DNA from 3 places in the Alteromonas sp. R7 genome. Region 3 is predicted to be linked to each of the others. Evidence: predicted binding sites of a transcription regulator. Region 3 holds the regulator's gene; each other region holds the start of a gene.
What was found. Region 3 encodes ArgR, which controls arginine synthesis, uptake and breakdown. Its sites were predicted from a motif close to ANTGAATANNTATTCANT; they were not measured.

Region 1: the regulator ArgR is predicted to act here: its motif matches at 1,248-1,265, upstream of AC0J2X_RS16855 (ester cyclase).
Region 2: the regulator ArgR is predicted to act here: its motif matches at 1,584-1,601, upstream of AC0J2X_RS15770 (aspartate aminotransferase family protein).

Annotation. Positions count from the first base shown of each region.
Region 1 is NZ_JBVTQX010000011.1:120,097-123,283, forward strand. It holds gene AC0J2X_RS16850 (sodium:solute symporter family protein) at 1-1,183, opposite strand, end outside; gene AC0J2X_RS16855 (ester cyclase) at 1,316-2,314, shown strand; gene AC0J2X_RS16860 (TonB-dependent receptor) at 2,861-3,187, shown strand, end outside.
Region 2 is NZ_JBVTQX010000010.1:68,903-72,089, reverse strand. It holds gene AC0J2X_RS15775 (HDOD domain-containing protein) at 190-1,356, shown strand; gene AC0J2X_RS15770 (aspartate aminotransferase family protein) at 1,819-3,027, shown strand; gene astA (arginine N-succinyltransferase) at 3,048-3,187, shown strand, end outside.
Region 3 is NZ_JBVTQX010000013.1:80,244-83,430, reverse strand. It holds gene AC0J2X_RS18030 (type 1 glutamine amidotransferase domain-containing protein) at 116-799, shown strand; gene argR (transcriptional regulator ArgR) at 884-1,348, opposite strand; gene mdh (malate dehydrogenase) at 1,586-2,524, shown strand; gene ppc (phosphoenolpyruvate carboxylase) at 2,671-3,187, opposite strand, start outside.

The DNA.
Region 1 (3,187 bases), on a different contig from region 3:
CTTCGCTGAATAGGTGGTAGCCAATTGCTGGAAAAATAATAAGTACAGCGAAAAACAAGGTAAAAATACGTGAAGCCTTAAGGTAATGGGCGTCCGACGCGTCTTTCTTGAAGTATTTGATGTAGAAATCGATAGTCGCCACTGTCGATAGCGAGTTAAATGAGGAGTCTAGGCTAGACATGGAAGCGGCCATAACCGCGGCTGCAATAATGCCCATTAAACCCGGCAAGCCGTAATCGGTTGCGAACTGCAAAATGATTGTGTTGCTGTTTTCGAAGGTTTTGCCTTGATAAAAGTCGTAGAACAACACGCCAAGTACAATGAAGAAGAAGTAGATGAAGAACGCGCAGAAACCCATTAATAAATAAGATTTTTTGGCGTCACCAATATTCTTGGCAGCCAGCGTTCGCTGCACCATCATTTGGTTGGTGCCGTAAACGGTGATGTGGTACAGCGTCATAGCAATAATGCCGCTCCACACTGTAGTTTCTTCAGTAAAGTCGAAATCCCAATTAAGTGGGTTCAATTTACCCTGAGCTTTAAGCTCGCTCATTGATGAAGATAGCGTAGTGTCGCCACTTTCAAGCAGGGCGTACATAATAATGCCCGCGCCCACAAATAAGATCACTGACTGAATAACGTCAGTCCAAATTACGGCAGTAATGCCGCCCATCATGGTGTAGATAAGCGCTATGGCAGTAACTATAACGATAGACCACACTACAGGTACGCCAGTAATGAACGACAACACAAGAGAGGTAGCATAAAGAATAGCTGCTGAGCTCATGATTTGGCTTAGCATAAAAATGCTGGATACCATGGCGCGGGCACGCTTGCCGAAACGCCGTTCTTGGTAATCGTAAATGGACGCGACACCCGCGTTATAGAAGAATGGGAAAAAGAATATGATTACAGCCATGATGACGAGAGGGTAGTTCAAATGAAGTGCTATAACGGATAACCCCTCTGAATAAGCCCAGGCTGGTGCCCCAAGAAATGTCATGGCGCTAACGTAAGTGGCAATAACCGAAATGCCTATTGCCCACCACGGAGTTTGTTTTTGACCGAGATAAAAATCGTCGGAATTTTTTATATTTTTACCAATCACCAAACCTAGCAACAGGTTCGCAATGATGTACCCGCCTAAGATAGACCAGTTTAAAACGCCAAAATTTTCAGTCATATTCTTTACTCTGCCTGCTTAATAAGCGCGCTTTCTATTTACAATAATATTCAACCTAATACATAATGACTTCGAAGTCATTAATTATTTCAGGCCAGTATTAACAATTTTTTAAACAAAGAGGCGTAAGTCATGAGTTTTAATAGCGAAAAAGCCGTTGTCAGATCCTATCAAGCCGCTTTTGACAAAGGTGAGGCAAGTGATGTTAAAGGCGTAGTGAAATCGTATGTTGATGAAAATGCAAAGATTTATGCCTGCTATCCGTTTGATAAATGTTCGACTCCAGCAGAATTAGTGAAAGAGTTGTGGGAGCCGTTAAAACAGAGTTTTACGCGTATGAAGCGCCGTGAGGACGTATTCATGGCGGGAGATAACAGCGCCGGCGAAGGCAAGTGGGTTATGTCGATGGGTCACTTTGCTGGACTGTTCGACAAGCCATTTCTTCGCATAAGAAGTACGGGGAAACTGGCTTTTTTAAGGTATGCCGAGTTTTTTGAAGTACGCGAAAATAAGATAGTTAGTCACGCTATTTTCTTCGACTTAATTGCACTAATGCAACAAGTTGGGCTTAACCCTTTGCCCGTAGAAACAGGCCATACGTTTGTTTATCCAGGGCCATGTGATCACAACGGTTTATTGTTTGAAGAGCAAGATCCTAAGGAGTCTAAAAAGACCATTGAGCTGGTTGAGGAAATGGTAAAAGACCTAGATTCTTTAAACAAATCGGGTAACGACAACTGTCCTCCAGAGCTTCTCGCCAAATGCTGGAGTGAAGATATGGTGTGGTATGGCCCAGCGGGAATAGGGGCTACATACACCATCGAGCGTTACCAGCAGCAACATCAATTTCCTTTTCGTAAAGGTTTGAAAGATAAAGTGTTTAATGGTCATGTGGCGCGCTTCAGTGAAGGCAGTTTTGCCTGTTTCTTTGGCTGGCCGAACCTATCGAATACGGCTGGGGGAGGCTTGTTCGGCATGCCTGCTTCGGGTATACGTGCCGACATGCGAGTGGTCGATGTGTACTATCGCAAAGGGGATAAATTACTGGAAAACTGGGTGTTGATGGATGTTCCATATTGGTTAAAACAGCAAGGATTAGATATCTTGTCGCGCACTACCACCTACAGTTAAGCTAACAATACTAAAGGCTTTATACCTGAAATAGGTGTACTGACTGACGTCATTTTCCCTCAAAGCTACCTAGCAAAACGTCCGTTTTTGCTAGGTGGGCTTTCTGATAAGCCAAGCTATCTCAAGTGCACTTTCTTACCTTTTTTCACTAATGCTTAACTCATGCATCAGCATTCGGTTTCTATCCATTCGAGTGCCATTTTTCTATGCAGATCCTACCAGTCATTTTTGACTTGAAGTCTATATTTATACTTCGAAATCTTATTTTTACTGTCATTGTTAAAGCTCATTGTTTACAAATAAAGCCTTTTATTACATGATCTTATTTGTTCTCAATGTATTTAAACAAAAAATTAAAATTCATGAATTAACAATCTTTGAACATTTTTATTGACTTCGAAGTAAATTGAGTTGTATGTTTGTTTAGACCAAGAATTAAACAACCTAGTATGATGTTGTCACAGGCAGGGTCATCAAAGGCTTGATAAACGCAGGGCACTAACAGGTTACTGCAGATAAGGTTTTATTAATCCGGGAACTATCACGATGAAGCAAGACCAACGAAAGTACCATACAACATACCTCTCCCGCGCTATTCAAAGTGCACTTCTAATCAGCGTTAGTTTTTGCGCTAGCGCCCAACAAGAAACCCCTGACAGCGAAGCTAAAGCAGCGGGTGTTGAACGTATTGAAGTAACAGCAAACCGACAATCTCAAGATTTGCAGGAAGTGTCGTCTTCTGTGAGTGCGTTAGGTGCAGATGATATTTTGCGTAACGGCATTGAAAATATTAGCGGTCTTGAAAACGTTGTTCCCGGATTAAGAATAGGCAGCTCGGGTGGTGAAGTTCGTCCCGCTATGCGTGGTGCTCGT
Region 2 (3,187 bases), on a different contig from region 3:
TAGCCAATGCGCTGAATAAAGATTATACGAAGCATCGCACACGCAATATCAACAGTTGCAGGGTAAATAAGGCTTGCTTTCAAGCAGTAGCTACCATTTTTATCATTACCGTAGCGAAAGTAATAAAGGCCCCTGATGTACGATAATATTGCCGTTCACCAAAAAGTTATGAGCAGGAGTGCTTTTAATATGACAATGGGGGCAACCACACCGCCCACGATAGATGATCGTTTTGAAAATATGATCATATCGCCAGAGCGAGTGCTGGAAATGCTAGGAAGGCGCAAGGTGGGAGAAGTAAGCTTCGAGCAATCGGAGCAAGGTGATGCGCGCAGGCTGCTACTGCACGTTGAAAAAGTGGCGATTGAAAACAAGCGCCTTCAAGAGAAAACCGAAGCGTCATACCTTGAATCAGTGAGTCACCATCTTCACGAGATCCTTCTAGGTGAATTAACAGAGCAGCTAAGCTATACCGACGAGCTCGTTCAAAACGTACTTAACTTGCCCGAAAATATCGGCGAGCTTCTTGATGCACTTTCCGTGAAAGCATGCTCGGTTTCGAAACTAGAGCCAATTGCCGCAACCATGCCATGGCTTTATGATGAACTGATCGTTGTGGTGAATACTCCACAATTTAGACGCAAAGACTCCCGTGGGCGTATCATTGTTGTAGAGACACTGCGCACAGCATTGAGCTTTTTGGGTATTGAAAACCTACGCACATTGATACCGTCGCTCATCTTAAAGCGTGCTATGCCTCAGATTACCGACCCTTACCCGCTAATTAAACAAAAGCTTACGCCTTATACGACTGGCGTTGCCATAACGGCGAAACGCCTTGCAGCGCTTACGGATCTAAACAAAAACCAGGCTTATACCCTTGCGATGCTTAGTAATTTGGGGCGTTGTGTCGTAACAAGACTTTACTTCAAACTGTTCGATAAAATTCAGCTACATCTGTTGCAAGAATGCCAGAAAGACAAAGAGCAAAAGCGACATGAAGCGCTACTCAAAGTGGCTCCTTCAGCCAACCACCTTATTGCACTACAGCAAGAATTCGCAGATGCAATCAGCGCGGATATTCTGGAGTGGATGCATTTAATGCGCTTGCCTATTGCAGAACCTATGCGAGCGTGTGCCGATAAAGTACCCGCACAGCCTAAAACACTCAGTAAGGTACTTCATCAAGCCCGAACCTACACACAAATTCGGATGTTACATCAGTTAAAGCTTGTTGAAATGAAAGAAGTAAAGCCGCTTTTCATGGAGCAACGCTACCCTGCAGGTGCACTCGAAAAACTCAAAACCATTGATATTTTCACCCTTCCTTTGGTGAAAAACGAAGAGAATCATTAATTTTTTAGTGGATATTCATGCACTCGTTATGCACCTTTTTCATTTCATGTGCATGATGCCCCAAATTATTGACGGTTGCTCAATGCCTTGCCCGTTTTTAGCGACATTAAACAGGTAAGGCTTCCAGTCCTATCCCCCCTTTTTTATTGCCTCACAGTGCATTAAAACCCGTATGCAGCCCTTTTCTCAGCGCAAAAATTGATTATTACTAATTGATATAGCCCAGTAGTTAATAGTTATTCACTTTTCCTGCAAATTAAGCCACAGTCCTTATAAATAAAGGGCTGCAGCCCTTTGCATAGAAGACAAATGTTAAAAAAAATGGCATACTGTTGAACAAATCCGATTAGTTTTTACGCGCCCAATTAACGCTTATCGACCAAAGTAGTACTAAAATGTGCTCATAGATTCGATAAGCCAAATCACACAGTGTGATTGGCGCCCAACGCAGAGGTAACAAAGATGAACGTAACTCGCGCTACATTTGATGATGTAATGGTTCCTAACTATAACCCAGCAGGTATGGTACCTGTTCGAGGTGAAGGTTCACGCGTATGGGATCAAGATGGAGCTGAGTACATCGACTTTGCAGGCGGTATTGCAGTTAACGTTTTAGGTCACTGTCACCCAGAGCTTGTGAAAGCTCTTAATGAACAAGGCAGCAAGCTTTGGCACTTAAGCAACGTTTTCACTAACGAGCCAGCCCTTCGTTTAGCTAAAAAGCTAAATGACGCAACGTTTTCAGATAGAGTTTACTTCGCAAACTCAGGCGCAGAAGCGAACGAAGCAGCATTGAAGCTAGCTCGTCGCTGGGCGCTGGACAAGCACGGTGAAGACAAAAACCAAATCATCGCTTTCAACAAAGGTTTCCACGGCCGTACCTTCTTTACCGTAACAGTAGGTGGTCAAGCTGCTTACTCTGACGGTTTTGGTCCTAAGCCAGGCGCTGTTGACCACTGTGACTACAACGATTTAGCTGCCTTTGAAGCGCTAATTTCTGACAAAACCTGCGCGGTAATGATGGAACCGCTTCAGGGTGAAGGCGGTATTATTCCACCTGATGTAGATTTCGTAAAAGGCGTTCGCGAGCTTTGTGACAAGCACAACGCATTACTTATTTTTGACGAAGTTCAGTCGGGTGTTGGTCGTACTGGTCACCTTTATGCCTACATGGGTCTTGGCGTAACACCTGATATCCTAACTACCGCAAAATCTCTTGGTGGCGGCTTTCCAATTGGTGCCATGCTTACCACAGCAGACATCGCTGCACACCTTAAGCCAGGTACCCACGGTAGTACTTACGGTGGTAACCCACTAGCCTGTGCTGTTGCGGAAAAAGCGTTAGATATCGTGAACCAGCCAGAAGTGCTTGAAGGTGTACTTAAGAAAGAAGCCCTATTCCGTGAACTACTAGGTGCTATCAATGAAAAGTACAACGTATTTGAAGAAGTACGTGGTCAAGGCATGCTGTTAGGTTGTGCGTTAAATGAGAAATATCAGGGCCGTGCACGTGACTTCATGATGGCTGCAACGAAAGAGAACCTTATGTGTCTTGTTGCTGGCATGAACGTTATTCGTTTTGCACCTTCACTGGTTATTCCTGATGAAGACATCAAAGAAGGTCTTGCACGTTTTGAACGCGCCGTTGCTGCCGTTGTAAACGCCGAATAATTACAACACGAGTAGCGAACATGAATATCATTCGCCCTATCACGAAGGCCGACTATAACGCGCTTAAAGAAATCGCCGTTGAATCAGGTATTGGCTTTACGTCTTTACCTGTCAACGACGAGTTGCTGCAGCGTAAAATTGATCGTGCAGAAACTGCGTT
Region 3 (3,187 bases):
GATTTATCTCACACACCTGTTACTTACCGCGCATAGCCTTTGCTTATGATCTAAGTCCCTCCACTACACGAATTAACTGACGAGAAAATTTTTTAAATGCTCGCAAGGAGGGCTTATGACAAAACGTATGCTAATGGTAATGACGTCTCATGAAATAATGGGTGATACGGGTAAGAAAACAGGCATGTGGTTAGAAGAGTTCGCAGCGCCATATTACGCATTTAAAGATCAAGACTATACGATTACCCTTGCGTCGCCAATGGGAGGCCAAGTACCTATCGACCCAAATAGCCTTGCAGATGATGCGATGACAGACGACGCAATAAGATATACAAAAGATGAACTGGCGCGAAGTGCAATGGCGTCGACCATACCGCTTGAAGATGTGCGTGCTGAAGAATTTGACGCCGTATTTTACCCGGGCGGTCACGGCCCTTTGTGGGACCTTTCTGACAACGCGCACTCGATTAAGTTAATCGAAGACACAATTGCAGCGAATAAGCCTGTTGGTGCAGTGTGCCACGCTCCAATCGTGCTTAAGGACGTTAAAACTCCAGATGGCAAGTACTTAGTTGATGGTAAACAGGTAACTGGATTTTCAAACAGCGAAGAAGCGGCAATGGAACTCACTGACGTAGTGCCTTACTTAGTTGAAGATGAGCTAGTCAAAAAGGGTGGAAAATATGAAAGTGCCGACGATTTCGCCGTAAAAGTGTGTACTGATGGCTTGTTGGTAACGGGACAGAATCCACCATCGTCACGCCCCGCAGCAGATGCGCTAATTAAGCTTTTATCTTAGGAAAGCTTCAGTTAATTACCGAGTCAGAAACCGCATCTTGTATGCGGTTTCTTATTTTTTGATTGTCAGCTTTTGGAGCCATGGCTAAACGTTTTCAAATAAATCTTCAACGCGTTGTCTTAATTCTTCAATTCTTGTCACGTCAGCAGGGGCAATAAAAATCGTGTCATCACCCGCAATCGTCCCTAATACGCCATCTTTTTTACTCAATGAATCAAGTAGACGAGCAATAAGCTGTGCAGCACCAGGGCTGGTTCTAATGATTACCATTACGTTGTTGTGAACGATATCCAGTACTAGCTGTTTAAGAGGGCTTTTAGCCGTAGGCATACCTAGCTCTGGAGGCAAGCAATACACCATGTCACCTCGGGCATTTCGCGTGCGTACCGCGCCGAATTTGCTTAGCATTCTAGAGATTTTAGACTGGCTGATATTGTCGAAGCCTTGTGCTTTTAATGCATCAACAATTTCACCCTGTGAACCGTAACTTTCTGCTTTAAGAATTTCTTTAAAAGCTTTGATGAGTAGCTCTTGTTTTGCGTTTGCCATTAGCGCTCTTTTCTTTTTTGAGGGTTATCGTTAGGAATTATATTTAGTATGCGTATATTGTGCCGTACAGGTAGACTTTGCGCAATTTCTTTGCATAATCATTCATGATAATGAATATCGAGATAAAATCGCCATAAATAACGTTAATAAGACGATCCGGTGATTGAGTTTTCCCCCGCGTTGCATTAGTGTGACGTTCCGTTTAAATACGTGAAGTAATCCCATAGGAGAAATGGTATGAAAGTAGCCGTGTTAGGTGCTGCCGGTGGTATTGGTCAGGCGCTGTCTTTGTTGTTGAAAACACAATTGCCAGCAGGTTCAGATTTAGCGCTTTACGACGTAGCGCCAGTTGTTCCTGGTGTTGCCGTTGATTTGAGCCACATCCCCACTGCGGTAAAAGTAACCGGTCACGGTAAAGATGACCTAGCTGATGCACTAACTGGAGCAGACGTTGTTCTAATTCCAGCGGGTATGCCTCGTAAGCCAGGTATGGATCGCTCTGATCTATTCAACATCAACGCCGGCATTGTTAAAAACCTAATCGAAGGTGTAGCTGATAACTGCCCGAACGCGTGTGTTGGTATCATCACTAACCCAGTTAACACTACTGTTGCTATTGCAGCTGAAACGCTTAAAGCAAAAGGCGTTTACGACAAGAATAAGCTTTTCGGTGTAACGACACTAGACGTTATCCGTGCTGAAACGTTTGTTGCTGAACTTAAAGGTGTAGACGTATCTTCTGTGCACGTACCGGTAATCGGTGGTCACTCTGGTACAACTATCCTTCCTCTACTTTCACAAGTTGAAGGCGTAGAGTTCACAGACGAAGAAGTTGCTAGCCTAACTACTCGTATCCAAAACGCGGGTACTGAAGTTGTTGAAGCTAAAGCGGGCGGCGGTTCTGCAACCCTATCAATGGGTCAAGCAGCGGCACGCTTCTGTCTATCTCTAGTTGCAGCAATGCAAGGTGAGAACGTTGTTGAGTACACTTATGTACAAACTGACGACAGCGACGACGCAGCATTCTTTGCACATCCAGTTCGCCTAGGCGCAAACGGTGTTGAAGAAATCTTGCCATACGGCGAGCTAAGCGCATTTGAAGAAAAAGCGAAAAACGACATGCTTGAAGGCCTACGTGGCGACATCAAGCTAGGCGTAGACTTCGTAAACGGCTAGTAACGCCTGAAGCGGATGTACTAGCATCTGCTAGAAAAGGCTGGATACGTTCTTACGTACCCAGCCTTTTTTGCATTTAAGACATTACAAAAAAAGCCTGCTCAATGAGCAGGCTTTTCATTATAACGTTACGCGTTCATTGGGCTCTAGCCTGTATTACGCATACCAATTGCAATACCCGCGATGGTAACCATCATGGCACGCTCTAGGCTAGTGTTTTGTGCATCGTCACCGGCTTTACGAATACGATCCAGAAGCTCAATTTGCAGGTAGTGAAGGGGCTGAAGATATCCTGCACGGATCTCCATAGACTCTTTACCCTGCGGGTCGTTCTTCATGATGTCGCCGTCACCGGTTATAGCCAACAGCGACGAGATGCTTTCTTTAAGCTCGCTACGCAATGCTTCACCAAAGTGTTTAAGCTCTTTGGGTACCAAGCGCTCATCATAAGCTTCGCTGATTCGCGGATCGGCTTTATGGAACACCATGTCCAGCATTGAAAGACGTGAACGATAGAACGGCCATTCGCTGAACATCTCGTTAACCACTTTTTCATTTTCCGGTGTCTTCACGCTATCGATAGCGCGCATAACGCCTAACCAGCTTGGCAGTACCAAACGGGTTTGTGCCCAGGCAAATATCCATGGAATCGCACGTAGGCTC